2 regions of the Rossellomorea sp. KS-H15a genome follow, and region 1 is predicted to be linked to the other one. Evidence: predicted binding sites of a transcription regulator. Region 1 holds the regulator's gene; the other holds the start of a gene.
What was found. The regulator LexA, encoded in region 1, represses DNA repair genes until DNA is damaged. The targets are predictions, from matches to a motif close to CGAACATATGTTCG.
Positions count from the first base shown of each region.

Region 1 (16,492 bases):
GATACATTGTCAAAGGTAATTTCCCCTTTCCCGATCATTTCACTTTTTCCGTTTTCTATGGTTTGTACCGGGGACAGCTCTTCTTCATCCAACAGCTTGAATACGCGTGAAGACGCTATGATCGCTTGTTGAAACATAGATAATCTCATCATGATTTGATTGACTGGTTCAAAAAAACGGTCCAAATAGTTAATAAATGCATACAGCACACCAATTTCAATCGGCTGAGTGAATGAGGTTATTCCGAAATAGCTCAATACCACAATTAAGGCAGCAACATATACAAGATCGATTGCCGGTCTCAATAATAACCCATCCACCTTAATATTCTTCATGCCAGCCCAATAGTGTTTTTCATTAATATCACCGAACTCAAGTCTAAGTCTTTTTTCCTGCCTGAATACTTGGATGATTGACATTCCCTGCAGCGATTCACTTATCTTGGCATTCAGTTGACTCAATCTTTCACGCATGTCCTGATAGAAGATGGAGCTATATGCACGATACATTTTCATAATGATAAAAATAACAGGGAGTATGAATAGGCAAAAGAAGGCTAATTTGGTATTCAGGACAAACATGGCAATGAAGATCCCCGTTAACAGAAATACCCCTTGAATGAATGATACCAATACACTTACGAACATATCCTTAATCGCTTCCGTATCATTCGTTACCCGGGAGACCACACCTCCGGCAGGGGTATGATCAAAGTACCTCATTCCAAGCCCTTGAACCTTCGTAAACACATCCACCCTCAATTGTTGAATGATCCTGAGGGCGATTTCCTGAAACTTCAGTAACTGAAAGTAGGAAATCAATACATTCCCAATCTGAATCAATATATATGCGGCAGCCAAACCGGCAAGTGGACCATACGGAAACACCCTGGGAGTTAAATAATCATCAATGAAGATCTTGATGATGATCGGTCCAAAGACGTCTCCAATCGTTGTGAGAAGCAATAAAGAAAAAGCGGCCATTAACGACCTTTTGTATGGCTTTGTATATCCCATGAGGCGGTAAAAGATTTTCCGCTGCTCTTTAGGTGTCATAGTCTGTATACGGTCCATTTCTTACCCTCCCCGTTCTACAAGTTCTTCCAACTGTTGCCTGAGATACATTTCTCTGTACCTGCCTTTATTTTTCATCAGGTGAAAGTGCGTGCCTTTCTCGCCGAGCTTTCCTTCTTCAAGGACTATGATCAGGTCAGCATGTTGAATTGCACTTAGCCGATGTGAAGTGATCACCGTTGTCCTCCCTGCTCGATTCTGCTTCAGGGAAGTCAGGATCGATTCTTCTGTCCTGGCATCTACGGCTGACAGGGAATCATCCAGGATAAGTACTTCAGGATCCGTTAAGAGAGCCCTCGCAATCGATATCCTCTGCTTCTGACCACCCGACAAAGAAACTCCTCTTTCCCCGACGACTGTGGCATAGCCTAATGGGAATCGGCTGATGTCATCATGGATGTGAGCAAGTAAAGCTGCCTCCTCCACCTTTTCCCTTGAAGATAGCGGATTTGCGAACGCAATATTTTCAAAAATCGTGGCAGAAAATAGGAAGTGATCCTGAGGCACGTATCCGATGGATTCACGCAAATGATTTAATTTATACTCCTGAATCAAACTCCCCCCAAATTCCACCTTCCCCTTATACCCTTCAAATTCCCTCAGGAGAAGTTTTAGAAGAGTCGTCTTTCCCGCACCCGTTTTTCCAACGATTCCGATGGTTTGACCTTTTTTCATGGTAAACTGAACATCTTCCAGGGCAGGCATCTCTTCACCCGGATATGAAAAAGAAGAAATCTGGAATTCAATATCTCCTGTCGGGGCGTGCTCCAATTCCCCAGCATCCTCTATATCTATCTTTTCATTCAATAACCCTGCCACACGATCATAAGAAGCACGGCCCCTCTCCACAATGTTAAATAGCCACCCGAATGCAAGCATCGGCCAGATTAAGAGTCCGAGATATGTGGTGAAGGAAATCAAGTCTCCAATCGTCAGCTCCCCTTCTATGACATATTTTGAACCGAACACTATCGATAAAAAGAAGGAAATGCCGACAATGATCGAGATGGTGGGATCAAATAACGAATCCACTCTTGCAACAGAGATATTCTTCTGAACCACTTCTTCCGATTGTTTCCTGAACGACTCAATATCCTCTTTCTCCTGCCCAAAGGTTTTCAGGACTTTCATTCCCGCTACACTTTCCTGCGTCTTATCATTCAGAGCCGAAAATGCTTCTTGAGCTTTATGAAAGCGTTTATGTAGTAATGTTCCATAATAACTAGTCAAAACCGCCATGAACGGCATCGGAATCAGTGCAATAAGGGTCAGCTTCCAACTGATTGTAAACGCCATGGCCGCAATGACAAATCCTCCAGTTGACAGGGAATCAACAAAAGTCAATACCCCTACTCCCGCAGTCTGTTGAACCGCTTGAATGTCATTTGTTGCGTGAGCCATCAAATCCCCGATCCGCTTCTTTTGATAGAAAGCCGGGGACATTTTGGTAAAGTGATGATAAAGTTCGTCCCTCAGCAACCTGGAAAGCTTGGTGGCCGAACCGAAAATCATGATTCTCCATACAAAACGGAGACCATACATGGTTAGAGCGGTGAATATCAGGATCAGGATCCATTTCAACATATCTTCTGTGGTCAACGAATGTGCCTTTATACGGTCGACCACGATCCCTACAATCTTAGGTGGAATCAATTGCAGGAACGCCACCAATAATAGAAGGATGGTTCCTGTTATATATGACTTTTTCTCCTGAAGAAAAAACCATTTCAAATCATAAAAGACTTTCATACTGTCTCCCCCGCCTCATGATTAAATCGACTCTTTATTTTACCAAATTTCATAATAATGAGAAATCTTTTTTCAGAAAACATTTCAAGGGACTATACGAAAGAGCCTCCCTAATTAGATAAGGGAGGCTCTTTCGTAAAGAAATATACTAATGTATTTGTACAAATGGTTCCTGGTCCACTTCTTTGACGATGGTGGCTTTAAGGCCTTTAGGGGTTTTTACATAAAGGTAAACCGGTGTGTGTGGGAAGTAATCGACGATTTCAGGACCAATCGCCTGTGCAAACCCTATTAATTCGGTTTCTTTCACCATTCCTGTATGTACATCGATGACCAGTTTATTTAGCGTTTCCTTCTGATACAATCCTTTACCGACAAACTCAATATCCTGATGAGAGAAATACTTTGACACATAATCTTCCAGATCCCGGATTCGGTTATATAAATCGCGGTCTTTCTCTTCGCCTTCATCACTCGGGAAGTAATAATATTTGTCGGAAACATCGTCCCACTTTTTGACTTTCCTATCGTTCTCATCTAAATAGGTCGTGGCAATATAGTTTCCAGGAACAACACTGTTTAAAGGTTGTAGTTTGAAAATCGAAATCATGATGGGTACATTTTTCAATTCTTTGTTTGCCCGTACACGACTGGCGACTGTACCGGCTACCTTCTTTCCGTATTCTTCCATCATCTTCTCGTTAATATTGGCTTCGTCAAAATGCATCAGCTTCTTATCATCTTCCACCCTGATATAATCGATGGAATTCATCGCAAGGCCAAGGGAAATCCCCTTGATTTTCCCTTCTGAATCCACATAATTCTGCTCATGAATATAAGCAAGGTACATTGGATTTTTCTTTTCCATCTCCATCTGCTGTTCCCATGTCATATCATCGGTGATCTTCAATTCAGGGTTAAGGCCCGCCTTATTGGTTTTAGACTTTCTCCCTAACCATGAGTTTAAATTCTTTAAATACTGACCTTCCTGGTAGACATATTTTTCAGGGGAAAAATGTTCGGTGGATAAAGACATAAGGCCCGTCTCAATTTCATCCATATCACTGCGGTTGTTGATCGTCATTGTAATCAGGCCGCGATTGACCGATTTTTTTTCTTTGTTTACTTTATAGTTTAAATATTCACGTGCATCGCTTGCTGCACTATTTTGAATTTCAAGCGTTTCATCATCTATCACTTCTTGAGGCTTATTGCTGCATCCGGCAATAAGAATCAAAAGGGACAGAGATACAATCATCCATTTTTTCATATGACTCCCTCCGGACTATATTTTATCATACATTACATTTCAATCCGCCTGATAATCTTTAAGTTTTTATGAATTCACGAAAATAATCCCATTATCCTACCTGATCTTTAATCCTTCTCTACACTCCATGAGATCAGGATGCCCGAACAATAGAAAAAGCACTCATCACCTGAGTGCTTCCATCTATTACTTCATGTTCTTATTCATTGCATTCATCATTTGATTGATTTTCTTCTGGGATGGTTTTTGCCCCATTTGCATCATCATCATGCGTAACATTTGCTCGTTAATTGGTGGATTTTTCTTTAGGTAGCTCATCATGTATTTACGAGCAATGAAAAATCCTAGTGCAACTCCGGCAAGTAATGCCAGAACTCCTACTAGAATAAGTAATCCAGTCGTTCCCATACTCTTACTTCCTCCTTCATGTTGTCCTTTTAAAAGTGTACTAAACCCTGAAACATTATACAATATTTTGGTCAAAATTTCATATTAATATATAAACTTTCTTTGTTTTATCGGTTTTAACCAGCCAAAACGTTCATTTTTGATATCCATTGCCAGTAGCTGGCCCATATTCCTCCGTAAAATTTCAAAAAAGATATATTCAGATTCATCGTGCCCCCAGGCATTCAAAGACATCGACTTTTCATTCAAGACGAGTGTCGCACCTGATTCTTCTCTTTCGATTGTCGCAACGGAGTTTATCCAGGCTGCCCCTTCAACCTTCGTAATTTCGTGTTGAAGGAGTCTTTGGGTAGGAAGGTATGGAATCGGTTTGGTAATGTAATCTACTTGTTTCGAGACGATATCGTGAAGATCGCCTGTACTCGCTTCCCAATCAGAAAACAATTGATAGAACATTCTTTCACGACCATAGTAATGTTGAACAAACAACTCTTCAATCCAATAGATTTGATAATTTCGCACCTTTACTCCCTCCTACCTTTCTTTCATATAGTATAAATCAACTAGAAGGGAGTCATTGTCATAAATTGTTGAAAATCTGCACTAGTTTTGTCGAACCTATTCTATCTCCCCTGAATGTTAAGGGATGTATCGTAGGATTTATACATTACTTGTTCTATACCCAATCTCTTCCACCTTTACTCCTATTGTACTTACCCAAAAGAAAAAGGCCAACTCCTTAGAGAGTGTAAGGAGCCGACCTTTTCCATTCACGATTATTGAAGTAAAGCTTTGATTCTAGATACTACATTTTCAGAAGTAAATCCATATTCTTCCATCACTTTGGCTCCTGGGGCAGATGCACCATAACCATTGATCGCCAGGATGTCACCTTCATCGCCAACGTATCGATCCCAGCCCATTGGAGATCCCATTTCGATAGCCAGGCGTTTTTTCACGCTCTTAGGCAGGATGGATTCTTTGTATTCTTTTGATTGCTTTTCGAAACGATCCCAAGAAGGCATGCTCACAACTGAAACACTGATACCGTCTTTTTCAAGGGCATTTTGCGCTTCTACCGCAAGATGTACTTCAGAACCAGTTGCAATCAACAGGGCATCAGGCTGTTCTTTACCTGAAGCAGAGACAACATAAGCACCTTTGTTTACCCCGTTGTAGGCCTTATCAGCCGTACCTTTCAGCGTTGGAAGGTCCTGACGGGACAGAACAAGCATCGTAGGCTGATCTTTCGATTCTAACGATAACCTCCAGGCTGCAGCCACTTCATTACCGTCACCAGGGCGAATCACTGACAGGTTAGGCATGGCACGAAGGGATGCAAGCTGTTCAACAGGTTCATGGGTAGGTCCGTCTTCTCCCACAGCGATACTATCGTGTGTGAACACATAGGTCACAGGTAAGCCCATTAGAGCCGCCAAACGGATAGCAGGTCTTAGATAGTCGCTGAATACGAAGAATGTTCCACCGAATACATGAAGCCCTCCGTGTAGAGCCATACCATTCATGGCACCACCCATACCGAATTCACGGACTCCGAACCAGATATTTCTGCCTTCATAGGATTCAGGCGTGAAATCTTTCTCATCTTTGATCATCGTTTTGTTGGAACCGGCAAGGTCAGCGGAACCACCGATGAATGAAGGAAGATTTTGGGCAATGGCGTTTAACACTTCCCCGGAAGAAGCTCGGCTTGCCAATGCTTTTCCTTCTTCATATACCGGGATGTCCTTATCCCATCCTTGCGGTAGTTCACCTTTGATCGCCGCTTCTAATTGAGTGGCCAGTTCAGGGTGTTCCTCTTTGTATTTAATGAATTGGTTGGCCCAATCCTGTTCTTTCTCAGAGCCAGCTTGTTGGATTTTTTCCTCAAAGCGACTGTAAACCTCATCAGGCACGTGGAAATCCTGATCGAATGTCCACTTGTAGGCTTCTTTGGTAAGCTTCATTTCATCTTCACCCAGAGGTGCACCATGAACGGCAGATTTACCTGATTTATTCGGGGCTCCGTACCCAATGACGGTCTTGACCTCAATCATTGTCGGGCGGGTTGTGTCTCCTTGACCTTCTTCGATTGCCTTGGAAATTTCGTCTAGATCATTTCCATCTTCAACACGGATATACTGCCATCCGTAGGATTCAAATCGTCCCTTAACACTCTCAGAGAAGGACTTATCCAAGTCTCCGTCAAGTGAAATATCATTGGAATCATAAAGAACAACAAGGCGTCCTAATTTTAAATGTGCAGCCAAAGAAGCAGCTTCAGAGGAAACACCTTCCATTAAGTCACCATCTCCACAAATGGAGTATGTAAAGTGATCGACCATATTATATTGGTCTTTGTTATATGTAGTGGCCAAATGTCTTTCAGCTAATGCCATACCAACTGCCATAGCAATCCCCTGTCCAAGCGGACCAGTTGTTGCTTCTACACCAGGAGTGTGTTTGTACTCTGGATGTCCTGGAGTCTTACTTCCCCATTGGCGGAAATTTTTAAGATCTTCCATTGAAACATCGTACCCAGAAAGATGAAGTAGGCTGTATAACAGCATCGAACCGTGTCCCGCAGATAAGACAAAACGGTCGCGGTTGAACCATTCTGGATTTTTAGGGTTATGATTCATGAATCTTGTCCAAAGTGCATACGCCATTGGAGCTGCACCCATAGGCATTCCCGGGTGCCCGGAACCTGCTTTTTCAATCGCATCGATTGATAATGTACGAATTGTATTAATTGCTAATTGATCTGTGTTATCAAACATATGTCAGACATCCTTCCTTTTAATGTACCTTATTAATATTAATCTTCTTTGATAGTTTATACAACTATCTTGAATGATAACATGACTTTATGATCGTTGAAAATAAAAAACCCTTTAAATATCATAAGGGAGTAAAATGAATCAAAAAACTTCCAGGACCTTTCAAAGTTGGCCTGGAAGTTTTTTGATTAATGCATTTTTTTCTTAGTCTGTATATCTTGGATCTTTTTAGGTGTGACTTCATTTCCTTCCGGATCAAAGATTCGTGTATTTTCAATTGTTCCCTTCATCGATTGACGGAACGTTTCTAGATATTCTTTTCTAAGTTTAGTCTGTTCTTTCGCTTCCTGCTCAGTGAGTCCACTACTTTTGGACTTTTTGGCAAGTTCGTTAATTCTATTCATTTTTGATTTTGAAAGCATCTATAAAAACTCCTTTATTGCATAGTTTGCAAACTCTAAAACATTCTAGAAGCAGCGTATCACACTACCGTCATGTTACTAGAATAAAGGAGATAAAACAAGGGTTATGCATGATCAAGGGACGTCATATATTCCTTGAAGCGTCTATGTACCGTAGCTTTGGATACATCGTATCCGAATCCCCTGAGAGTAGCTGCAATCTCAGCGAAGGTTAATTCATTTTTCCTTAATCGCACGATTTCCTCGACCGGAACTTCAATGCGTTCCCTTCCTTCAACATTTCCTTTGTTTTTTAAATTTTTATGAGGCTGAAAGCCATTTTCCACAGCACGCTTCATGCCCCGCTTGATTTTAAGGTTATGCAGCTTGCGTTGATATTCCTCCACCATGCTGACAATGTTGATGACCATAGAATCGGATTCGGATAAATGTAATTCACCACTATGAGTCTGACTGATGATTTTCACTTCTTCTTTTAACAGACAGTGGATAAGGGCGATCTTGGCATTTCCCCTGCCGATTCTTGTTTCGTCCTGGATAAGCACTGCCTCGATTGATTTATCCCTGACCAAGTCCAAAAGTTCCAAAACACCTGGACGGTCCAATTCAAAGCCGCTCGCCTGATCCCTGATGACCGCACTTACTTCATAATGATGTTCGTTTGCCAATTTTACCAGTTCTTCTTCCTGCCGCTCCAATGATGTTTCCTGTGTGTTTTTCTTGGTACTTACCCTGCAGTATATGACTGCTTTCATCTTCTATCCCTCTATTCTTCGTTCATGACCAGTTCGAAATCTGATTGAGTTGATATTGTTTGATTTTCAATAGGTAAAACAAGTGATTCACCAGGCTTGATGGCAAAAGAATTCAATTCGTTCTCTTCCCCAACCCAGGCGATAAATTCTTCCACTGTCATAGAATATTCTTCATTATACTGTTTGGCAATAGTCCAAAGAGTATCACCCTCCTCTACTGTGATACTTTGGTAGGAAGGCTGATTAGTCATATTGATTAATAAATAGCAAGCTGCCGAAAGGACTAAAACAAATAATATAATAATGTAAGAGAATCGATTCCAAATATGTGTTAACATAAATATTACCCCCATACGAATGTTTGTTCTGTTTTGTTGATTTCATTGTAATACGAACACTCGTTTGGTGTCAACAAAATTCGAACTTATGTTTGTATCAATAATCGTGACATGCTATAATGGGAACATAAGATCTATAATAGAGGTGCGTGAACATGACAAAATTGTCGAAGAGACAGCAGGACATACTACAATATATTAAAGTTGCAGTCAGAGAAAAAGGGTATCCCCCTTCCGTACGTGAAATCGGGGAAGCCGTCGGTCTTGCTTCCAGTTCCACTGTACACGGACATTTAGCGAGGCTTGAAAGTAAAGGTCTGATCCGTCGTGATCCGACTAAACCGAGAGCGATCGAAATTCTGGACCTTGAAGAAGATACGATTCCGCGACAACGTGTAGTAAACGTTCCTTTAATCGGTAAAGTTACAGCAGGTCAACCGATTACGGCTGTTGAAAATGTGGAAGAATTTTTCCCATTGCCCGAGCGGATGGCCCCTTCTGATGAGCAGGTCTTCATGCTTGAAATCATGGGTGACAGTATGATCGAAGCCGGCATATTGGATGGGGATTTTGTCATTGTTCGCCAGCAGCAGACAGCGAACAACGGAGATATCGTCGTTGCCATGACCGATGAAGATGAAGCAACGGTAAAACGTTTCTTTAAAGAAAAGGATTATGTACGTCTGCAGCCAGAGAACTCAACAATGGAACCAATCATTTTGCGAAACGTCTCCATTTTGGGTAAAGTGGTAGGGGTGTATCGTCAAGTTCACTGATAATAGCATCGGTATGCATGGATAAGACGGTTATCATTATAATGAAAAAGCCTGAGGTTGGAAGCCGAAATTTCCATCCTCAGGCTTTTTTCATATCGTTTCCTTCCCAGATTCCCTTCTCAACCCGAAATTCGTGCAAAAAACCCTCAACGATATATCGTTGAGGGTTTCTGGTCATTAATACATTTGAATGTACTGTTCACGCTCCCAAGGGTGTACTTGTGTACGGAACATATCCCACTCGATTTCCTTCGCTTCCACGAAGTGTTCGAATATATGTTCGCCAAGGGACTTAACAATGACTTCATTTGTTTTTAATGTTTCAAGAGCCGCATGTAATGTTGCAGGAAGATCCACGATACCTGCTTCTTCACGCTCTTTTTTGTCCATTACATAGATGTTGCGGTCAATCGGCTTAGGAGCCGGTAGGTTATTCTTGATTCCATCTAATCCTGCCGCAAGTAATACAGCCATAGCAAGGTAAGGGTTTGCTGCAGGGTCGACACTTCGGACCTCAACGCGTGTACTTAACCCACGGGAAGCCGGGATACGGATTAACGGGCTACGGTTACGTGCAGACCAGGCAACATAGCAAGGTGCTTCGTATCCTGGAACTAAACGCTTGTATGAGTTGACAGTCGGGTTCGTGATAGCTGTAAAAGCAGTGGCATGCTTAATGATACCAGCAAGGAATTGACGGGCAGTATCACTTAGTTGCAAGTCACCTTTTTCATCAAAGAAAGAGTTCACTCCATTTTTGAACAGGGACATATTACAGTGCATTCCTGAACCATTTACACCGAATAATGGTTTCGGCATGAATGTAGCGTGCAAACCGTGTTTACGGGCAATCGTTTTAACTACCAGTTTGAATGTCTGAATATCATCACAAGCTTTTAATGCATTTGCATATTTGAAATCGATCTCATGTTGTCCAGGAGCAACTTCATGGTGAGATGCTTCAATTTCAAAGCCCATTTCTTCAAGTTCTAAAGCGATATCACGACGGCAGTTCTCCCCTAAATCGGTAGGGGCGAGGTCGAAATAGCCACCGTTATCATTTAATTCCAACGTTGGTTCGCCATTTACATCTAATTTAAAGAGGAAGAATTCCGGCTCTGGCCCAAGATTGAAGTCAGTGAACCCAAGCTCCTCCATTTCACCTAAAATGCGTTTTAGGTTATTACGGGGATCTCCCTCAAACGGAGTGCCATCCGGATTGTAAATATCACAGATCAGACGGGCTACCTTCCCTTTTTCAGCTGTCCAAGGGAAAACCAACCATGTGTCTAAATCAGGGAAAAGATACATATCTGATTCTTCGATACGGACAAATCCTTCAATGGAAGAACCATCAAACATCATTTTGTTATCTAAAGCTTTTTCAAGCTGACTAAGAGGGATTTCTACGTTCTTGATCGTCCCTAAAATGTCGGTGAATTGCAGTCGAATGAACTTAACTCCCTCTTCATTCGCTAATCTTAACACATCATCTCTAGTATACTTTGCCATTTACGTAATTCCTCCTCAAGTTTATTAAAGGGTTTATTTAATGAAAGAAGCGGGACATATCTCCTTGACGCAGAGATGATCGATTGAACCGACCGGAATGGATCAATTCATTGCGAAGTAATTTACGCAGCTCGTCGTCAGATAGATCCTGTCTTGCTTTTTCTTCCTTTTCATTACTTACGTCAGATACGACTTTGTTTTCATTATGGCCGGACACAGAAAAGATCTTCTTAATCCCTGCCATGTTGATACCTTGATCTAACAGATCCTTTACTTCTAATAACTTATCAATGTCATTCAAGGAAAAGAGCCGACGATTCCCCTCGGTCCTTGCCGGGTTTATCAGTTGATGCTCTTCATAGTATCGAATCTGACGAGCCGTTAAGTCCGTGAGCTGCATGACAATACTGATTGGAAATAATGCCATCGTTCGACGAATTTCACTTCCGCTCATCTTGATTCCTCCTTTTATTTTCCTTCTTGAATTCATTATATGTAATGTCAGGAGTTCTGTCAATCAAATGTTAGATTTTCTTACATAAGTAATCAAAAGAATTGGATAGTCCACTTTAGACTATCCAATTACTCCTTTAATATCCTTTTTATATGGTGATTAAACCTTTTTCAATTAAGTTGTCCACCGCTGAGCAAACGGCGATTTTCACATGGGAGTATGTCAACCCGCCTTGAACATAAGCTATATAAGGTGGTCTTATAGGTCCATCCGCCGATAGTTCAATGCTCGCTCCCTGAATGAACGTACCCGCGGCCATGATGACATCATCCTCATAGCCCGGCATATAGTTCGGATACGGTGTGAAATGAGAATTGATCGGTGAGGCTGATTGGATTGCCTGACAGAAAGCGATCATCTTTTCCCTGTCATCAAATTGCACCGATTGTATTAAGTCCGTACGCCTGGCATGAGGCGAAGGGTCTGTGTTCATGCCAAGCCCGGTCAGTAGTGCAGAAGTGAAAACCGCTCCCTTTAATGATTGTGCGACCACATGAGGCGCCAAAAAGAATCCTTGATACATTTCTTGAAGGCTGTAGAGAGATGCCCCTGCCTCCGCTCCGATTCCCGGCGAGGTCATCCTGAAGGAACATGCTTCTACATATTCTTTCTTTCCGACGATATATCCACCTGTTTTCGCAAGGCCACCACCAGGATTCTTAATAAGGGAGCCCGCCATTAGATCCGCCCCGACGTGACAGGGTTCTTTCACTTCGACAAATTCCCCGTAGCAGTTATCTACGAATACAACAATTCCTGGATCAATTTCTTTAATGAAATCAATCATTTCCTTTATTTCTTCAATTGTAAAGGATGGGCGGTTGGCATACCCTTTTGATCGCTGGATCCCAACCATCTTTGTCTTTGTAGTAATGGTCGTTGCCACCTTTTCAAAATCGACTTTTCCAGACTCATCTAAATCAACGCTCTGATAGTCGATATGGAAGTCTTTGAGTGAACCTGTACCCTTCCCTCGGCTTCCTACAATTTCTTCTAATGTATCATATGGTTTCCCTGTTATGTACACCAGTTCATCTCCCGGCCGGAGTATACCGAACAAAGCGATGGAGATGGCATGGGTACCAGAAATGATCTGAGGCCGCACAAGTCCTGCCTCACCTCCAAACACGTCTGCGTATATGCTTTCCAGGGTGTCCCTTCCTGTATCGTCATAGCCATAGCCTGTGGACGGGATGAAGTGAGAATCGCTTACCCGGTGCTTCTGAAACGCTCTCAAAACGTTGAACTGGTTGCTTTCAGACCGTTCATCGATTTTTTTATGTATGTCTTTGATCTCTGCTTCCACTTTCGTCACAAGTGATTGTAATGCCGTTCCATTTACTAATTGTTCAAACATTTGGTGTTGTTTCCCTTCTACTTTTGAAATTTCTTGATGCTTCCTGCTATCGGATGATCTTCAAGGTGAAATCCGGTCATTTCATATACTTGACTCGCTTCTTGGAATTCCAATTTTATCAAGATGGTTTCACTCTTTAATTGGGATAGCAGCTTCCCGTCATTCACAGGGACAAGTACATGATAAGGTAACATTTGATTCTTTACGATTTCTTCTATCTTAACCAGCAGCTTCCCTCGGTCTTCTTCGTTCAAGGCACTTATGAGGATGGTGTCTGATTCGCTGTCGGGAACAAATTCGGGATCCATCTCATCCCGCTTGTTGTATACCGTTAGCTGCTGCAGTCCATCCATTTCCAGGTCTTTCAATAAGGATTGCACTGTCTTTTCGTGCTGACTGTAGTCAGGATTTGAACTATCCACAATATGAAGAAGGAGATCTGCCTCCTTTACTTCTTCAAGGGTAGATCGAAATGCCGCAACCAATGTGGTCGGTAAATCTTGAATGAACCCTACGGTATCTGTCAATAACGTGGAATATCCACTTGGCAAATGCATTTTCCTCGTCATCGGATCCAAGGTAGCAAATAATTGATTTTCTTCATAGGAATCAGCCATTGAAATCCGATTGAACAACGTGGATTTTCCAGCGTTTGTATATCCGACGAGTGCAATCTGGAAAGCTTTGTTCCGCTTCCTTCTCCCGCGGTACCTTTCTCTATGATCAACTATGGTTTGTAATTGCTTCTTAATATCGTCAATCCTCTTATGGATGTGTCGACGATCACTTTCAAGCTTCGTTTCACCTGGCCCCCTGGTGCCTATCCCGCCGCCCAGCCTTGAGAGGGACGCCCCCTGACCGATGAGTCTCGGCAGCAAGTACTGAAGCTGTGCAAGTTCTACTTGTAATTTCCCTTCTCTTGAGCGGGCACGCTGTGCAAAAATGTCCAATATCAGTTGTGTCCGGTCAATCACCCTGCCGTTTAGTTCCTTTGATAAGTTCCGAATCTGACTGGGGGATAGTTCATCATTAAATATGATGATGTCCGCTTCAAATTGTTCTTCCAACAGGACCAGTTCCTCCAGTTTACCCTTTCCGATATACGTACTTGGATGGATCCTGTCACGCTTTTGAATCAAGGTGGCGGCAACTTTTCCTTGAGCTGTTGCTGTCAGCTCCTTAAGTTCCATTAAACTATACTGAAAACGCAGGTCATCATCGTCCAGTTGACATCCCACCAGAATGACTTTTTCTAGATTTTCATTCTTCAAAAAACAACCTTCTTTCTTTCCGTTTCATTCTATTTTCCATCATATCAAATCCGCATCGTAATCTCTATGTAAAAAGCAATGAAAAATGGTTGCAAATAAGCACATACGTGTTAAAATCAGTATGTTTGATTATGACATAACACCACTTCAAGATTCTACATAATGGCATGTAGCATATTGTAATAGGGTGAGGAGGAATGTGTATGACGTGGGAAGTACTGAGTATCATCGGTACCATTGCTTTTGCTATTTCAGGAGCTATCATTGCCATGGAAGAGGAATATGATATCCTCGGTGTTTATATATTAGGGATTGTCACGGCATTCGGTGGAGGCGCCATCCGGAATTTACTGATTGGTGTTCCCGTTTCCGCTTTATGGGAGCAGGGAATGTTGTTTCAGATTGCCCTTCTCTCGATTACGGCGGTCTTTCTGTTCCCCAATAACCTTTTAAAACATTGGAGGAAGTGGGGGAATTTCTTTGACGCGATCGGTCTATCGGCTTTTGCGATTCAGGGGGCGTTATATGCTTCTGAAATGAACCACCCCATCAGTGCAATCATCGTGGCTGCCGTTTTAACCGGTAGTGGTGGTGGAATGATCCGTGACCTTCTGGCTGGACGGAAACCTTTAGTCCTCAGATCGGAAATATATGCGGTATGGGCAGTTTTATGTGGAGCTGCGATTGGACTTGGTATAGTCAATTCAGCGTTAGAGCTATATACCCTTTTCATCATTACAACCGCTTTACGGGTGCTATCCTACCTATATAAATGGAGGTTACCGAATAGAAGTTTACGGGCTCATGTTTAAACATAAAAATGCATTCACAAGTGAATGCATTTTTATGTTTTTCGATTTACTAAGTATGGTGATCTGAAGCCGTTTTAGTAAAGACCAGGTCATTACTGCGGATGGTCAAGAGATCATGCCGATCGTAGCAATTCTCCAACAACAGCCTCATCGCTTGAGATCGTATCGATTTTTCAAGTACATTCCGAACATACCGTCCATTGGAAAACGCCATTGGAGATAATGTGTTTTTCGCTGCACTTAAATGTTCACGGATCTTTCTTTCGGCATCATGACTCAATAAGTATTGCTTTTCATCCAGCATCCTTTTGCCGATTTCCATCAACTGATCTACAGAATAATCAGGAAAATGAAACACAAGGGGAAATCGTGATTGCAGACCCGGATTCAAGGTAAGGAAGTGCTCCATTTCCCTTGAATACCCTGCCAGGATCAAGATAAAGTCATGCTGCCTATCTTCCATATGTTTCACAAGGGTATCGATGGCCTCTTTTCCAAAATCCTTTTCTCCACCTCTGCCCAGTGAATACGCCTCATCAATGAATAGGATCCCTCCAAGTGCTTTTTTCACCAAATCCCTTGTTTTCTGTGCCGTATGACCTATATATTCACCGACCAGATCAGCCCTCTCTGCTTCGATTAAGTGTCCTTTCGAAAGCACGTTCATCTTTAAGAACAGTTTTCCGATGATTCTCGCTACTGTCGTTTTACCAGTGCCCGGATTTCCTTTAAACATCATATGAAGAGCTTGTTTTCCGGCCTTCAGTCCCATGGCTTCCCGTTTTTTATTCACATATATCCATGCATAAATTTCTTTCACCATTTTTTTCATTTCTTCCATTCCGACAAGGGAGCCAAGTTCTTCTTCAATTTCTTTCAACGCTACATGTTCTTGTGGAAGGGACTGAGGAGCCGAATCTACCGTTTCGCGTACTGAACTTCTTTTTTGTGAATTCAATACTATACTGATTTGACCGTTGTTTTTCATTCTCATTGGTTGATCCAAAGATTTCACCTCACCATTCTAAAGACAATATACACATCTAAGATATAAGGGTGATAAACGCCTGTCGTTTTATCTTATTTTTTTCGACAAATAAAAAGAATCCTGTCTATTCCTGCGCTTTCCCGAGAAATAAATAGAATTACGCTGTGAATGCATTTTTCATTTCGGACTCACTTATCTTTTGGAATACAATTTGATACTCTACAAAAGCCCCTTGGTGATTACTTTTCAGGGTCGATTTTTTTATTTTTAAAGACATAGGGTGATGAAGATTTAAGCCTCTCTATTATCCTATTCACTTACTGTACATTTCATTAATTATTCTTGCATTCAACAATCGGACCCAATATAAAAAGCTGCCACAAAGGGCAGCTTTCACACGAACATTAATTTTGTTCTTCAAAATTTATTTGAACATTTCGCTGCGGGGCGAATGTTGAAATGGCATG
Region 1 covers NZ_CP096886.1:2,543,358-2,559,849, reverse strand. Annotated here, with positions in the region: gene M1J35_RS12995 (ABC transporter ATP-binding protein) at 1-1,073, opposite strand, end outside; gene M1J35_RS12990 (ABC transporter transmembrane domain-containing protein) at 1,077-2,822, opposite strand; gene M1J35_RS12985 (CamS family sex pheromone protein) at 2,971-4,092, opposite strand; gene M1J35_RS12980 (YneF family protein) at 4,279-4,500, opposite strand; gene sirA (sporulation inhibitor of replication protein SirA) at 4,585-5,022, opposite strand; gene tkt (transketolase) at 5,277-7,280, opposite strand; gene M1J35_RS12965 (DUF896 domain-containing protein) at 7,469-7,702, opposite strand; gene M1J35_RS12960 (YneB family resolvase-like protein) at 7,807-8,457, opposite strand; gene M1J35_RS12955 (cell division suppressor protein YneA) at 8,469-8,795, opposite strand; gene lexA (transcriptional repressor LexA) at 8,951-9,571, shown strand; gene glnA (type I glutamate--ammonia ligase) at 9,749-11,083, opposite strand; gene M1J35_RS12940 (MerR family transcriptional regulator) at 11,121-11,537, opposite strand; gene M1J35_RS12935 (methionine gamma-lyase family protein) at 11,686-12,954, opposite strand; gene hflX (GTPase HflX) at 12,972-14,225, opposite strand; gene M1J35_RS12925 (trimeric intracellular cation channel family protein) at 14,429-15,037, shown strand; gene spoVK (stage V sporulation protein K) at 15,087-16,043, opposite strand; gene hfq (RNA chaperone Hfq) at 16,430-16,492, opposite strand, start outside.

Region 2 (16,492 bases), 570 kb from region 1:
CCATGCTGTGCCAATGATTTGGCTTCCTTCCCGTTCCCCATGAACGATTGAATGAGAGACAGTAGCAATTCTTTCTCACGGTGTGATTGAGGAAGCTGATTTTCCCCTTCTTTGTATAGCAGGACCTGCTTGGCTTCTTGAAGCTTGCCTGTCCTGAGCAGCATCCTTGCTTCGAGGTTGCCTTCTTCTTTCATGAATCCGTTCCTTTTTCCTTTGTCATACCAAAGTTTTGCCTGTATCGCCTTTCCTGAGTTTACAAGGTTCTCGGCTGTTAACACGTACAGGTGATTCTTTTCTTCCACATATTCTTGCTCCCCGGCTTCAAGGCATTCAATGGCCTTAAGTAAAAACCGCTGTGCTTTTCCCGGCTGAATCGTATCTAAATAAATCCGTCCAATTCCTTCATATGCTTTACTCAACATAATCGGGTCATTTTCTGTCAGCTGCACTCCCCTCGTATAGGCTTTTTCTGCTTTTTCATAAAATGAACGATAGCGAAAAAATTCTCCTTGATAAAACCATAGGGAATGATGGTGATCCTTTACATGATCAGGTATCCCTCTTAAGTAATCCCCCAATGTCTCGAGCTGCCCGCCCTTCATCATCCCTTCAGCTTCTTTGACGAGGATCGTGGACACTGCCTCGATATTCCCCATTTTCAAATAATGGAATATGGCTTTCTCCCAATTCCCGTTCCCTTCGAAGAATCGGGCGCACTTCAAATGAAGTTCCTGATAGAGCGCTGGGCTTTCTTCTTTTAATCTTCGTTCTAAAAATGTTTGGAACAAGGCATGCAGACGAAAATGATGAGAGCCTTTCATTTCCTGTAGGAGAGCATTCTTTTCGGATAGCTGCTTCAGCATCTGTTCGGATCCCGGCAGTTCAAAGATCACTTCGCACGTACTTCCGTTGATTTCATCCAGGATCGAAATCTGCTTAAGGAACTGTTGCACGATGGGTGTTTGTTTGGAGAGCACTTCCTGGGCCAGGTAATGAAAGAGTTCTTCCAGGGAGGAATGCTGTTTTTCCACCGTAAGGATATCCGGATTCTCCTTAAGCTGCGAGTGGATCATACTGACTGCGATGACCCAGCCTTCGGTCAAATCATAAATGGCATCGAGCTGGGATACAGGGATGAGGGTTTCATGAAACCCCGTTAAAAGCAACTCCACCTCTTCTTTCTTGAGGCACAAATCACTTTCTGATATCTCCATCAGTTGACCGGATATCTTAAGCTGTATAAATGAGGACCAGGCAGGTTTGGTGCGTGTAGAAAGAAAGAAATGAATATTACCGGGTAAATGTTCGATGACTTTCTCCATCCATTGATTGATGAGAAAGGAATGATCCACAAGATGATAGTCATCTACAATGATGGTGAAGGAGTGGGGGATTTTCATACATTCATTAATAAACAGGGCACTTAACCGATGGATATCATCTTCCTTCATATATTGTCCCATAGACCGGAGCATCTCTCTTAGTTCTTCTCCAAAATGTGGCATCTGCTTTTGGATTCCATAGACGATATTGGTGACAAAAGGGATCAGTCCATCATCGGTCTGAGTGATGGAGTACCAGCAATATTCTGGTTGTACATCCTGTAAAAATTGGCTGATGGCCGTACTTTTCCCATAGCCTGCTCCCGAATGGACGATCACTAATTTGTAATCTGTAACCGTTCTCATCTTTTTCATTAAGCTTGGACGCCTAATGTAGGAATCCTTGACAACAGGCGGCACAAATTTGGTTTCAATGATTGGAATTTCCGCTGTCACATAACCACCCTCAAAACGAACGAATTTTCTTACTATTCTATCATATTTATATTGGTCAAAGGTGGATAACTAGTACATAATCGGCAAAAAAAGAAGGCGTCCCCATCATGAGACGCCTTCTTTTTCGTTCTATTTTCTAAACTGTACATCCCATTCATTGATCGGCCAATAGCGAAGGTCCACTTTCCCGACAATCTGCTCACGATCCACAAATCCGAAATAGCGGCTATCCATACTTCCCCTGCGATTATCCCCGAGAACGAAGATCTTACCTTTAGGGACTGTTTTTTCTCCTGTGATTTCCTGCAGGGTAAAATCACCCGTCAGCTTACTGCCGATGTACTCCTGCTTGAATTTCTCTAAATAGGGTTCTGGATAGTACTTCCCATTCACATAAAGTTTGTCATCTTTGTACACGATTTTATCACCAGGCAAACCAATGATCCTCTTCACATAATCTTCTTTTTCATTTGCATGGAACACCACTACATCAAAGCGGTCCAGTTCTCCTATATGATAGCCGATTTTATTGACAACCAGTTTATTTCCATCCTGCAGTGTCGGCATCATCGATTCGCCTTCCACCACATAGTTGGAGAAGAGAAAGGTCCGAATGATGATGAATATGATTAATCCAATTCCCAAGGCTTTGATCCATTCAAGTCCTTCTCTTTTTACCTCTTCTCTCAATTTGATTCCTCCTGCTTTTTCCGTTCGATTCGTTGGTCTAATTCCATTTTCTTATTCAGATGTATCTCAATTCTTTTTCCGATAAACCATAACACAAAAATAATAGCCACAACGATTACAGTACGAATTGGTTGTTTAACTAATGATATAATATCATATCCTATAAAACTAATGGTGAATATCATCACCATTTTCCCCGTTACCACTGCCAGCATATATTGAGCAATGCTGATGGAGGATAATCCTGCCACCACATTTACAACCGCAGACGGAGTAAACGGGAAACACAAAAGGATGAACAGCGGTCCAAACCCATGCCTGTCTACCCATTTTGTCAATCGATTCACTTGCTTATTCTTCCTCAAGAAGCGAAAGACCCTTGTCTCCCCGTATCTTCTTACCAAAAGAAAGACGATCAGGGCACCAAGCGTCGCACCGATCCATGAGAACAAAAAGCCCCACCATAAACCGAATGCATTCGCATTGGCCGTCACAAACACCACCAGGGGCAGGAACGGAAGAAATGCCTCCAGCAATGGGAGGAGGATTCCGGGAATCGGTCCAAATGAACGATATTGCTGAATCAATTCCATCATATTTTCAAGCGTAAACCAATTTTTTATCGTATTGATATTCATATTATATGTTTCCCCTTAAACGACCATGAACTTCGCCTTCACTTCTTACTCTCTCATCATATCACACCGGAACAGGATTTCCATATTGCAATTTGACGTGTCGTTTTTATTAATACACGTTTTCCTAAAGCGGGGGATTGTAAACCTCATCCGGCAGGGTAATTTTTTTCATGACGGGTCCTTGCCCACCTGTCGAACGTCTAAGGATGGCCGTTCCCCCTCTCCCTATTCCGTTTCCCTCAAAAAAACTGCCATCCCCACCGGAATGACAGTTCTCCCAATCCTCTATAAATGCTCCCCGAACCAGTCGAGTATTTCCTGCAAACGGGCTTCCCGCATGGATGGCTTTCCTGTACGGGAGAGGTTATGGTTGGATTCCGGGAAGCGGACGAACTTCGTCTCTTTATTCTCCCGTTTTAATGCGATGAATAACTGTTCTGCCTGCTCGATCGGACAGCGGTAATCCTTTTCACTGTGAAGGATCAATAACGGAGTGTCCATATCCTTCACATAGGCGAGGGGAGAGTGCTTCCACAAAGTTTCAACGTCCCCAAGGTCGCTTTGAATCTGCCACTCGGAGAAATAGTAGCCGATATCACTCACTCCATAAAAGCTGATCCAGTTACTGATCGATCGCTGGGTCACAGCTGCTTTGAACCTGTCGCTGTGGCCGATGATCCAGTTGGTCATGAAGCCTCCATAGCTTCCACCGGTCACACCAAGGCGGGATTCATCGATGAAAGGAAATTTCTTCAGTGCGTAATCCACTGCCTTCATGATATCTTCGTAATCCCCTCCGCCATAATCACCCCGTACGGCATCGACGAACTCCTGACCGTAGCCGTGACTTCCTCGGGGATTGACGTATAAGACAGCATAGCCGGAGTTTGTGATGACCTGGAACTCATGAAAGAATGTGTTACCGTACATCGTATGAGGACCCCCATGAATTTCCACGATAAGGGGATACTTCTTTCCTTCCTCAAATCCCGCAGGTTTCATGATCCAGCCTTGGACCGGCATATCTTTCGCCCCGTTGTACATGAACGATTCCGGACAGGACAGTTCCCTCGCGGCAAGCAGATCCCCGTTTAAACGGGTGATGGTGGTGAGTTCTCCGGTCGGGACATGCAGTGTATACAATTCCCCTGGTTCTGTCGGTCTGCTCATTGCCAACAGGATGGTTTGGCGGTCCGAATCCAGGTCGAATCCGTAGACATGCTGCTCTTCCTGTAAAAGTGCAGGATAAATGGCCCCCTCGATGTGAGCATAATAGAGGACCGTGTTCCCCGAGTCCGATGCCAGAAAGTAAAAACTTTCATTGTCCTTAGACCATTGTATCCCCGTCCGTGACGAGCCCTGGATGCTGTCGCTGTTAAGGTAATCCCCTACCGGCACATCCATCCCTTCAGTCAGGCAAACGGAGTATCCGGTCTCAAGTCCGTGAATATATATCTTATTATGAGTTGCGTTTTCAAATTCACGATTATGGCCAATATAGGCAAGGTGCGTGCCATCCGGAGACCAGCTTGCTTCCCCGTAGTATCCCGGCTCCCCGTTCACTTGTTTCATCTCTCCAGTGTCAAGGTGAAAAAGATATAAATCGGACTGGAATGAAAAGTCCCTGTCTTCTTTCCTGTCTGTCGATACGGCAAGGTACTTTCCATCCGGGGACCATGAATGAAGCGTGTAGTCATGTTCATCATCCGTGAGCCTTTTCATTTCCTTCGTTTCTACATTCACATATGCTATCTGTGAATATGAATCATCATGGAAGCCGCGATCATCACTTTTATATTTCATGCTTGTTGTTACAAAAGGCTTTGGCTTTTCCTCTTTTTCGTCTTTGTGATCAAACGTTCCGCCTTTCTCTAAGCGAATGGTTAAGGCAATCTTTTCACCGCATGGGGACCACACAGGATTCGAGACCGCAACCGGACAGTCCGTGACCCGCTCTGCTTCCCCTCCATCCCGTCGGATGAGATAGAGCTGATTGACACCGGACCGGTTGGAGATGAAAGCAATCCTCCTTCCATCAGGTGACCATCTTGGTGACGAAATCCTCTGTTCCCCAAACGTCCATTGACGAATGGATTTTTCTTTTAGGTCGATACTATGTAAGGTTGAGAAATATTCATCTTTTTCTTTACACATCACCGTTTGAACGAATACAGCTTCATCTCCACCCGGTGAGAGCCTTGGATCCGATACAGCCTTTATTTCATAAAGGTCTTTTATGGCCATGCTTTTCTTCATGCTACGGCACCTTCCTTTCATTCTGTACCCTATATATTTTCGACATTGAAAATGCGAATCCCTTCACGGATAAAAACCTGCGATCCCCTTCATAATAGAAACAAATTCAAATTCTACAATTTTCCCTATTGAAAGTAAATTGAAATCAACGTAAAATATGAAATACGAACACACGTTCTATACCAAAGTGAAAAGGAGTCTTTTCATATGACAAGGATACCGGAGACCGATCGGAATATTTTGGAGCAGGCAATCTATCTGCCCATGGTGCTGACGATATTGAATCGCGACCTGCAAGTCGTCGACAGCAGCCCATTTAAATTAAAGAGACCGTATTTAGAGATGATCGAGGAGACGATGAAGGTCATTCAGGGAGAACTGGCCCACGTTAAAAAGTATATGAGGACGAATAAGATGAAGGTGGAACGGATTCAATCGGATGATGCTTTCACGATGTACATGTTTTTGTATAAGGGATATGAAGAGCACCATAATTACTTCAATCCACGCCTCCGGAACCGGGTGGAGGATTTAATGAGACATTATCTGTTCCGCCGTTTCACGGAAACAAAGACAGATACAACAAAAGAAGCGTGACAGTGGCTCACGCATCGGTTTTGTGTATATGTCGATTCAAATAGAACGTTTTTACATTATTCATTTCACTCTGGACCTTCGTATTATATTTACTTTCCATTTCAGCGATCCGCTGTGTATAGGCAATGCGTAGATCCGAGGTGCGGAGCATTTGGTTTTCAAAAGAACTGTAAGAAATGGGAACCGTACAGGATTCATTGTTTTGCAGGAAGATTCGTGTTGATCCATTTGTCAACCGTTCATATCCCCGGACATGGGAGTGGGAAATCCATGCACATTCCTGCTTTACTGGAGAGGATGTCGGGAATAGATAAATGGACATATCAGGGTTGACCATGATGGGGGCTTTGTAGATGATACCCGTAAGTTTCTTCGTACCTTCTTTCCTGCCTTCATAAGAACAGCCAAAGAATTCACAACTTTTCTTGAGGATATCAAAGGGTTTAAACGGAGAAATCAATACGTCATCCACCTCTATTATTTTCGTAAATGTCCTGGCGCCATATTCCATAGGCTGAAGGATCATCGTATGGGGATTCACTTCATATTCTTCTATAATTCGAGATTTTTCTCTCATTTCATCGCCTCCATTTACATTTTTCACCAAAATAATACCACAAATTTCGAGGGTTGTCTCTCATATTTTTAAAAATTCTGATATTTATCCCCTTCTACTGTTTTATGAATAAAAAATTATCAGAATATTTAATTTTTTGGTTGAATTTTTACTACTTACCCCATATACTAATAAAAAGAATTCAGGGGTGACGTATATGGAAAGCAAAAAGTCCTATACAGAAATGATGAAAGCCGCTGCCATGACCCGGAAGAAAGCCGCTGAAAGAAGCGTAATGGAAATCTATATCGATATGGTCCTGCATGAAAGCATTTTAATGACACAGAAATCCAAGCTCTTAATTGACATTGATGCCGCCCTGGATACAAAGGATAAAGCACTGTTCATGAAATTATCAAAGGAATTAAATGAATTGAACGTAAGTTACGGATAATCATAAATGGCTGACTCCACCTCCCGAGTCAGCCATTCCCTTTTTATCGGACGGGCCTTTGGTACCTTCACGTGCATGACTTCCTCCCCATTGGCTAATCCTAATGGGGAATCTATACACGATGGAGCGAATCATCATGATCCTATTGATAAAAGTTCTGGTCCTCTACCTGATCACCATAGCGGCTATGAGGCTGATGGGTAAGTCTACAATCGTCCAGATGACCCCTTATGACCTGGTGGCCATCATCATCGTCGGGACCATTGCCTCTGAACCATTGATTTCAACAAAATTCTGGCCGACCATCACAGCCCTCGTCTTTCTTGTCGGACTCCATGTGCTGTTTTCATTCCTTACGTTAAGTCAATGGGGAAACCGGTTCTTCCTGGGAGAGCCTACATTGTTAATAAAAGACGGGGAAATATTGGAAGATAACCTGGAAAAGTCAAAGATCTCACTCATTCAATTAACATCCATCCTCAGATCTCAAGGATACCCGAAGATTTCAGATGTGGACTATGCGATGCTCGAGCCCATCGGTGAAGTGAGCATTATCCCCAAGGTAGAAAATACGCCGGTGACAGTGGAACATCTCAAATTGAAGATCGACGATGAAGGCCTGCCGATTTCGGTCATAGTGGACGGAAAAATCCAAACCAGGAACTTGAAGCTCCTGGGAAAATCGAAGGAATGGCTGGAAACACAACTAACCAACTCCAACCTGCACCATAAAGATGTGATCTTCGCCTATATGACGGAAAAAGCGAAAAACCTGGTTATCAGCAAAAGAGAAAAGGCCTAGTGGATGACCAGGCCTTATTCTTTATGCCTTCAAGATTTCAATGGAAAATGTCCCCATAAGCTTTTATTGTTAAATAGAATACGACTACAGTGTAAATCAAGGCTGTCCAAAATGATATCGAGTGATAGAATCTCTTCTTCTTTTTCCCTTTTAACAAGTTGTGGATCCTCTGATACCGATAACCACCACCGTAAGCATAAATGATGATCAAAGTGATCAATATCCCAATGATCAATGACCATTCCATCATTGGGCGGCCAGTTTCAAGATAACTCCAAAATGGCAATCCCACTAACACCAACATAGTAAAAGCAATCTTGCTAAAGTACAACAACAGTTTTTGGTGTATGATTCCTTCCATCCCCTACCACCTCTCCATCCAATTTTCATGATCCAGCCTTTAGATATATTACTTATTTTACCATAAAAGTTATAATTTAGAGAAAACATTTTTTACTTAATCTTTCTGTTATCATAGCTGGTTGATCCTTTCCCCGTTCATTCAAAAATAAAAAAAAACGAGTCAATATAGCTTTGACTCGTTTTTTTTCTCTTTACTCTTTTTTCTTCTCCGCTTCGTATTCCTCAAGCATCGACAGGCGTTCAAGCATTGTAGGATGTCCGTAACGGAAGATCTTCACCAACAGAGGCGGATTCACTTGGGATAATCCCACCTTCGATAACTTCTGGAAGGACGAGATGGCCGACTCCTTATCACCGGTCATTTCGATGGCGTAGCGGTCCGCCCTCGTTTCCTGGTACCTGGAAATCCAATTGCTGAGTGGACTGATCGTAAACAACAGCATGGATGTGATCATTAAAAACAATGGAAGTGAGCTCAAGTTCGAGACTTTCGAAACTTTCAAATCATCACTGTGATTGGCCACGATGCCCCTCATCAGCTTAGCCGTCAGGAATAGTCCGAAGAAGGACAGAACGAGATAGATCCCGATTCCGATATAGATATGCTTTTCCACGTAATGGGCCATTTCGTGGGCCATGACGAAGAGGATTTCCTTGTCTGTCAGCTTTTCAAGGGTCGTATCCCATAAGACGATCCTTGAATTGGACCCTACCCCGGTGACATATGCGTTAAGGGAATTGGTCTTCTCTGACATATCGACTTCAAACACGTGATCAGCAGGGATATCGGCCCTGTCTGCAAGTGAGAGGATCTGCTCTTCCAATGCTTTATCCTTCAATGGATAGAAATCATTGTAGAGGGGATCTATCAGTACAGGCTGAACAAACATCATGAAAATCGTGAATGGCACAGACAAAGCCCAGGCGGCAAGCCACCAGCGCTGTTTAAAGCGTTTCATCAAGGCATACAGGACTGAGACGATGATGAACATAAGCAGATAATTCACCCAGAAATCCGTGATTTCGTCCTTCATCCACATGGAAAACGTCTGAGTGGAAATGTGGTAGCTTTTTGAAATCTTATATGAAATATACTGCAAAGGGAAAATAGCCACAAATGAAGAGATCGATAACCAGAATAAGAAAATGGCCGTTTGAAGGAACCCATTCTTCACGGTCCCCCTCGCCCATTTTTCAAACACACGGGATACTCCGAAAATCAGGATCAGGAAATAGAATAACCATTCATACGGAGTGGATAAGAAAAATAATAGATTCTTGATTTTGGAAAAGTCCTCACTCAACAGAATTTCTTTATTATTCATAAAAGTGGCCGGGTCCGCACTGCTTCCCTTATACGTTTCAGGTAAAGTGGAATCCGCCAGGAAAAATAAGTACACATATAAAAATAAGCCTAATAGCAAGTAAGCCAATATTGACCTGAGCGCCCATTTTCTAGCCAACATACTTCCTCCCTTCGTCTTCACTACTATATGTAATACCCTGTCCAAAGTTTTAGAACCTAAACACGGACGGTGAATGAAATGGTCCCGTCCGGGAAGGGAAAATCGTTTATCTGACGTTCTGGTGATTTACGTACCACATATCCGCCATATCTTCATTATATCTGCCAGGATAAATTTTTATCTGTCATTTTTCAAATTTATATAGTACGTCCAGGTTCCATAAAAAAAAGCCACGATTTAAATCGTAGCCCTCTACATTAAAAAGACCGAATACAAAGACAAAACGGAGATCGCCCCGATCACCACAAGGATCACGTTGGCACCCAAAAACGCGATGGCAAAGGCAGCCACCGTCCCCACTGCCCCAAACAGGAGGTTCCCTTCCTGTATCAGAAGAATACTCGGGAAAATCAACGCTCCCAAGACAGCAAAAGGGACATTCTTCAGCACTCCTTGAAAAAAAGGTGGAAGTTCCTTTCCCTTAAATACGAGGAAAGGGAGCATTCTGGGTATGTATGTCACTACGGCCATTCCAATGATCATCCACACAATGGCAGGATTCATATGGTTTTCCCCCTTTCTTTCAGCATGATGACTGCCTCAACGATCACGGCAGATGCAATCGTGGCGGCCACAATCGACCAGCCGTTTGAAAGGTTTGTCGTAAATAGGAGGGTGCTATTCAGAGCCCCTGCGACAACGGCTAAAAATGTGACCTTGACGCTCTTTTTCAAAGAAGGGACGAGAAGTCCGACAAACATGGCATACAAAGCAATGGTCATACTGGCCTGGAGGAAACCGGGGAGGATTTCTCCGATAAAATATCCCACACCGGAATTCACGACCCAACTGCCGTATGAAATGAGCATAACCCCAACGGCAAACCCCGTCCGCACTTTCCCCTCTTTGACACTGATGACCGTGAAGGTTTCATCCGTGATGCCAAACGCATAAAAAAGCTTTTTAAACAAACGGTCTTCTTCAAGTTTCTCACTTAACGAAGCAGACATCAGAAAGTGACGGATGTTTACAATGAACGTTGTTAGAATGATTTCAATCATTCCGGTACCCACCGCAATCAGGCTCAAGGATATGTATTGAGCAGCCCCTGCGAACACGAGCATGCTCATCAAGATCGTCTCCGTCACTGTAAGCCCGGTTGTGCGTGCCAACAAGCCAAACGTCAGGGCCACAGGCATATATCCAATGGCAATGCTGATGCCACCCTGCAGGCCATAGCGAAAGTCACTCACTTTTTTCGTAGAAAGAAGTGCTTCCATCCCTTCACATCCTTTATAATAAGTGTTATTCACTATTTTAATTTTTTGATAATTTATTATATTATACATATAGACGTTATAATAAACAAGAGGAGTTTTATCATGGAAAATTTCCCGATACAAATTGGTGAGAATATCAGAAAGATCCGGAGAGAACGGGGATTCAGCCTTGAACAAATGGCTGAGCGGACAGGGGTCAGCAAGGCAATGATCGGTCAAATCGAACGTGGGGATTCGAACCCTACCGTCGCCATTCTGTGGAAGATTGCCAATGGCTTGAAGGTATCCTTTTCTTCCCTCATTGAGAAGCCGAGCAGCCAGGTGTCCATCATTCATTATGAAGACGTGCAGCCTGTGCTTGAAGATGACGGCAACTACATTGTGTATCCCATCTTCCCTTTCGATCCCTTAAAGAAATGGGAAAGCTATCGGGTGGAAATGAAACCGGGTTGTACCTATCGGAATGAAGGACATACGAAGGGTGTAGAAGAATACATCACAGTTCTATCAGGAGAGATCACCCTGAAGATTGCAGAGGAAAAGTATGAGTTGACGGCAGGAAGTTCGATTCGGTTTGCCGCTGACTCCGGTCATCAATACTCCAATGAAGCGAATCAGGAAGCTGTCTGCCAAATGGTCATTTATTACGGGGAAGAGTAAAGCAGTCATGAAATGGAACCTCCATTTCATGACTGCTTTTTTTTCTCACGTCGTGTCAAACTTTGGAACCCACCAATATACTATTACATCTTTAAGTTGAGAGGAGAATAATGAACATGACTTCTTCCCTACCCTCATTTGACCTCCAATTCGATCATGCTGATTTACGGGAGCTGGAACGTGATGTATGGAGCAACACTTCTGTTCCGGCTCAATTGAAAATAGAAGATGCCGTACATGACATCCATATCCGGTACAGGGGATCCTATACACGGGAACTGGAAAAAAAGTCGTATCACATAGAATTTGGCAAACAACAAGACCCGGATGAATCCTCAGAACTGCACCTGAACGCAGAGTCCCTTGATCCCTCCCATTTCCGGAATAAACTCTCCCTCGATTTCATGAGGGAACTGGGCATCCACACACCGGAGAGTCAGCATGTATTCATTACCCTGGAGGGGGAACCCCTTGGTTTATACCTTCAGCTGGAATCGGTGGATGAGATCTACCTGAAAAAGAGAAACCTTCCCCCGGGGACGATCTATTATGCGGTCAGCGACAAAGCTGACTTCTCACAAAAGGGAAAACGCGGCCTGACATCAGGATACCAGCGAAAACTCGGACATATGGAAGATGATCATACCCTCATCCACTTCATCAAGAGAATCAATTCACCTTCAACCTTCCAACATGAAATCCCCCGGCTCTTACACATTGAAAACTACTTGAGGTGGCTTGCCGGGGCTGTCTGTACAATGAATAATGATGGATTCACCCATAACTACGCTTTGTATCTGAACCGGAGGGATCAACAATTTTCCATCATACCGTGGGATTACGACGCTACATTTGGAAGACGGGTAAACGGGGAGGTCATGGAATGGGATTATGTACCGATTACGGGGAAAACGAAAAACAAACTGACCACACAGCTAATGAAACGATCGGGCTACCGAAAACGATATAAGGATATATTGGAGGAAATTCTTGAAACGACGTTCAATGTGACACACCTTGAAGACAAAGTGATGAGCTTACACTCTTCCCTGAGACCCTATATCCTGATGGACCCCCATTTTCAGAGGGATATTGATGTGTATGACCGGGAACCTTCCTTCATCCTTCAGTTCATTAAAGATCGCGGTGCTTACCTGAGACAGGAATTAAGGTATCTCTAATAAAAAATAAAGCGTGGGAACAAGAAATTCCCACGCTTTCCATTAACAGAACGTATCCTTCGGTTTTGGAACGGACAAGCCGAACAGAGGACGAAGATAGAGTGCAAGGAATGTGCCGGCAAGGGCCAGAACTCCCCAGATGTAACCGTGAAGGCTGAAGGAAGCAATTCCTCCGAAGTACGCGCCGATGTTACATCCAAATGCCAAGCGGGCACCATATCCCATCAACAGTCCGCCAATGACCGATGCCATGGCATTTTTACCAGTGATCTTATTGAAGCGGAACAAACCTCCGGCTGCAGAGGCCAGGAATGCTCCAAGAATGACACCGAAATTCAATACGGTAGTAGAATCAGCAAAGATTGATGCTTGAAGGGCCTCTGCATTGGCTCCTGACCAATAGCCCCAGCTGGCAACATCTACACCGAACATTCCGGCAACCTTGGATCCCCATAACGCAAAGGCCGATGTAATTCCCCATGGATTTCCCCGCGTCATGAGCGTTAGGGCATTCAATACCGCAAGAACGATGGCAGCTGCAATAAGTGGCCAGGATCCACGGAAGATCCGCTTCCACCCTTTTGCAGACGGAAGAACTGCCATGCGCGGAGGATTCTTCTTCTTTTCGATCCGAAGGGTGACCCATGCAACGAATGCGAAGAATAACATGGACACGACCCACGCGCCGAAATAACCCAGTCCTGTAGACGTGGCCAGCGAGATCGGCTTAAAGGAAGGAAGCTCCTCTGTCCAAAATGGAAGATGAGCCGCTCCGACGGTTGCACCTACAATAAAGAATAACAGCGTGATGAACATGACGGAACGCCCTCCGCCAATCGCATAAAGGGTTCCGGAAGCACATCCTCCCCCCAGCTGCATCCCGATCCCGAACAGAAAGGAACCAACAATCAGGCTGACACCGACTGGTGACACATAGCCTGTCGCTTCCCCTCCAAAAAAGGTGTACCCTGTAGCAAGAATTGGTGCAAACAAAGTAACCGCAACGGCGAGCATTACCATATGGGCACGCATCGCCTGGCCGTTTCCGACAGACATCACCCTGCGGAAGGCAGAAGTGAAGCCGAATCGTGCATGAAATAATGTATATCCTAACAGAAGTCCGAGAACGAGAAGCACGGTTTGGGCGATTTCCTGTGTAAAGAGCAGGTAGAGACCAAGAACCGCTGATACGATGATCCCACCAGCCACTAATGACGTCTGTGGTGAGTTCAATTCGGTACTCTTTTTCTCGGGACCTTTTTGTTCATTGATTGGTTGAACATATTCAGCCATAACAAATCCTCCTTAATCTTATTGATTTGGTTGGAATTTATTTTACAATAGTAATGGATTCTTCAGAATCTGTCAAAAGATGAGCTTCCATAAAAAAACCACCTGAGTGAAAACACTCAAGTGGTTTTACCTTATGAAACCAGTGCCAACATGACCGGAATCGTCACGATACTCAAAAGGGTCGTGACCAGCGTACTTGCTGATACGAGATCAGGTTCCGTATTGAATTGCAGTGAAAACATCGTCGTATTGGCAGCAGTCGGCATGCTTGCCAATATAATAAGGATTGAACCAAGTGTCGATGAAATCGGCAGCAGGGAGACGATCGCCAATGCCAGAATGGGCGAAGCGACCATTCTCATAATCACGATGAAGGATAATGCGCTTCTCTCCACTTTCTTCCCGCCAAGAGTGGCCAGCTGCATCCCGAGGACCACCATGATTGTAGGGATCGTGGCTTGTGAGATCAAATCGATCGTTTGATGTAGAAATAGTGGAACGTGAAGGTGCAATACCTGGAAGGCAAGCCCGATAAACGCTCCATATAAAATCGGCATCTTGACGATCTTTATCCAGATTTCCTTTGCTCCCCTTGCTTTGTCACTCCCGCTAATAGCGTAGTATAATCCGATCGTATTCATAAGGAAAGATTGAATCACCATCATGATGACGGCATAGCGAAAACCGAGTTCACCAAACCCGAACAGAATGATGGGTACACCGTAATTACCCGAATTCATGAAAACGCCGGAAAGGATCATGGCCGATTCTTTCGGTTTTGAGTAGTTCCTGAACGCAGCCACTATTTTAACGGAAAGAATCAATATGACACAAAGTGCGAGGCAAAAGAGAAAAATATAAAGATAGTCCGTATTCAGTTCATTTTCGTAAAAGGTCTTGAAAGCCAGGAAAGGATACATTAAGTAGATGGCCATCTTCGAAATCGAATTGATTTCAAAGCCAAGTTTCTTTTGGCCCATATATCCAACGGCAAAGACCAGTAAGGCAGGCAGTACAATCAATATTACATCCATTTATGTCACCACAATCTATTGAAATGAAAGATAGGCCTGACTACTAGAGTCAAGCCTAAGTGTACCATATTTACAGGAGTGGGATGATTAATCCGGCTAACAGCAGGATCAATGCGCCACCCAGTCGTGAAGAAATCTGTGCGAATGGCATTAGCTCCATTCTTTTGGATGCTGACAACACGGCAACATCCCCTGTTCCTCCCATATTCGCCATACACAGTCCCGCGGTGATGGCTGCTTCGATCGGATAAAAACCGACCAGTTTCCCAAGGATCGCTGCACCGATGATCGCCCCCAGGACCACTCCGAGTACGGTCAGGATATATTGAAGAGTCAAAGCTTCAAGGACCGTATTCAAATCCGTGTACGCAACACCGATCCCGAATAGTAAAGCGAAGGTCCAGTTAGCCGCTACAAATTGATACCACTGACTCGCTCCCTCTACAACATTTTGAGGAATGATATTTGAGATCTTCGCCACTGCCACCAGAATGATCATGATTGCATAAGGATGAAGAGGCAGAATGGATCCCAGCAGGGTACCAACCGTAAAGAATGTCAGGGCAGCAAGTAAGCCAACTCCCATCTTCTCAATATGATACTTCTGCTTTGTTTTCTCATAGGTAAAGCCTTTCATGAGCTGGCCGTTTCCACTCAGGGAAGGGACCTTTTTCCCGATAATATCAAGAACCGATGCGAGAATGATGGCAAATACATTTCCCAACGCAAGTGCCGGTACAAGCATCGATATATAGTAGCTCGGATCATTCCCCATCATTTCTGAATAGATCTGACTCATCGGCACTGCGCCGGCTCCCATTCCACCACCCATGATGGGCATGGTAATGACAAGGATCGCTTCTTTAAGGGTAAAGCCGACAAGAGATCCAAATATACCGGCTACAATGATCGCTCCGGCCACTGCACCGAAGATGGGGAGAAAGTAGCGAAGGCCCACCTTCACCAACACCTTCGAATTCATCCCCAATATACTTCCGGTAATTAACGCCGCAATATAAAAATTCAAGAATCCACCTGACTTCATAAAGTCGGTCATGGATGTGACCGTGGTTTCAGGAAGCAATCCGGCATAGACCATATAAGCCGCGCCGAAAATCGCGATGATGGCACCGCCTCCAAGGAATGTTTTTACGATGGGGGTACGGTCTCCTGCCCATCCAAATAATTCACCAAGGACCATCATGACGAGAAGGCTTCCGATCATCCCTCCCGGCAGATTCCCCGTGTACATGCTAACCAGCGTAATCCCCGCGAAGACCAGGAACCAAAGGATCGGCATACTAAAGATTTTAAGAGAACGATCTTTCGTATCCGTCACATCCTCTTTTGTTTTCCCATTTTCATATGAAAGTGTTGATGCAGGTTGTCCCATTTTGTTCATCCCCTTTGTCGATTTATAAGTACGAGCTGAATACTGTACCAC
Region 2 covers NZ_CP096886.1:1,969,378-1,985,869, reverse strand. Annotated here, with positions in the region: gene M1J35_RS10230 (AfsR/SARP family transcriptional regulator) at 1-1,697, opposite strand, end outside; gene lepB (signal peptidase I) at 1,908-2,468, opposite strand; gene M1J35_RS10220 (TVP38/TMEM64 family protein) at 2,465-3,106, opposite strand; gene M1J35_RS10215 (S9 family peptidase) at 3,392-5,362, opposite strand; gene M1J35_RS10210 (YhjD family protein) at 5,570-5,959, shown strand; gene M1J35_RS10205 (competence protein ComK) at 5,967-6,536, opposite strand; gene M1J35_RS10200 (IDEAL domain-containing protein) at 6,733-6,969, shown strand; gene M1J35_RS10195 (DUF421 domain-containing protein) at 7,106-7,771, shown strand; gene M1J35_RS10190 (hypothetical protein) at 7,809-8,132, opposite strand; gene M1J35_RS10185 (M48 family metallopeptidase) at 8,326-9,597, opposite strand; gene M1J35_RS10180 (AzlD domain-containing protein) at 9,853-10,164, opposite strand; gene M1J35_RS10175 (AzlC family ABC transporter permease) at 10,161-10,880, opposite strand; gene M1J35_RS10170 (helix-turn-helix domain-containing protein) at 10,983-11,540, shown strand; gene M1J35_RS10165 (CotH kinase family protein) at 11,657-12,721, shown strand; gene M1J35_RS10160 (YeeE/YedE family protein) at 12,764-14,014, opposite strand; gene M1J35_RS10155 (AEC family transporter) at 14,146-15,048, opposite strand; gene M1J35_RS10150 (2-hydroxycarboxylate transporter family protein) at 15,119-16,441, opposite strand.
Region 2: the regulator LexA is predicted to act here: its motif matches at 5,528-5,541, upstream of M1J35_RS10210 (YhjD family protein).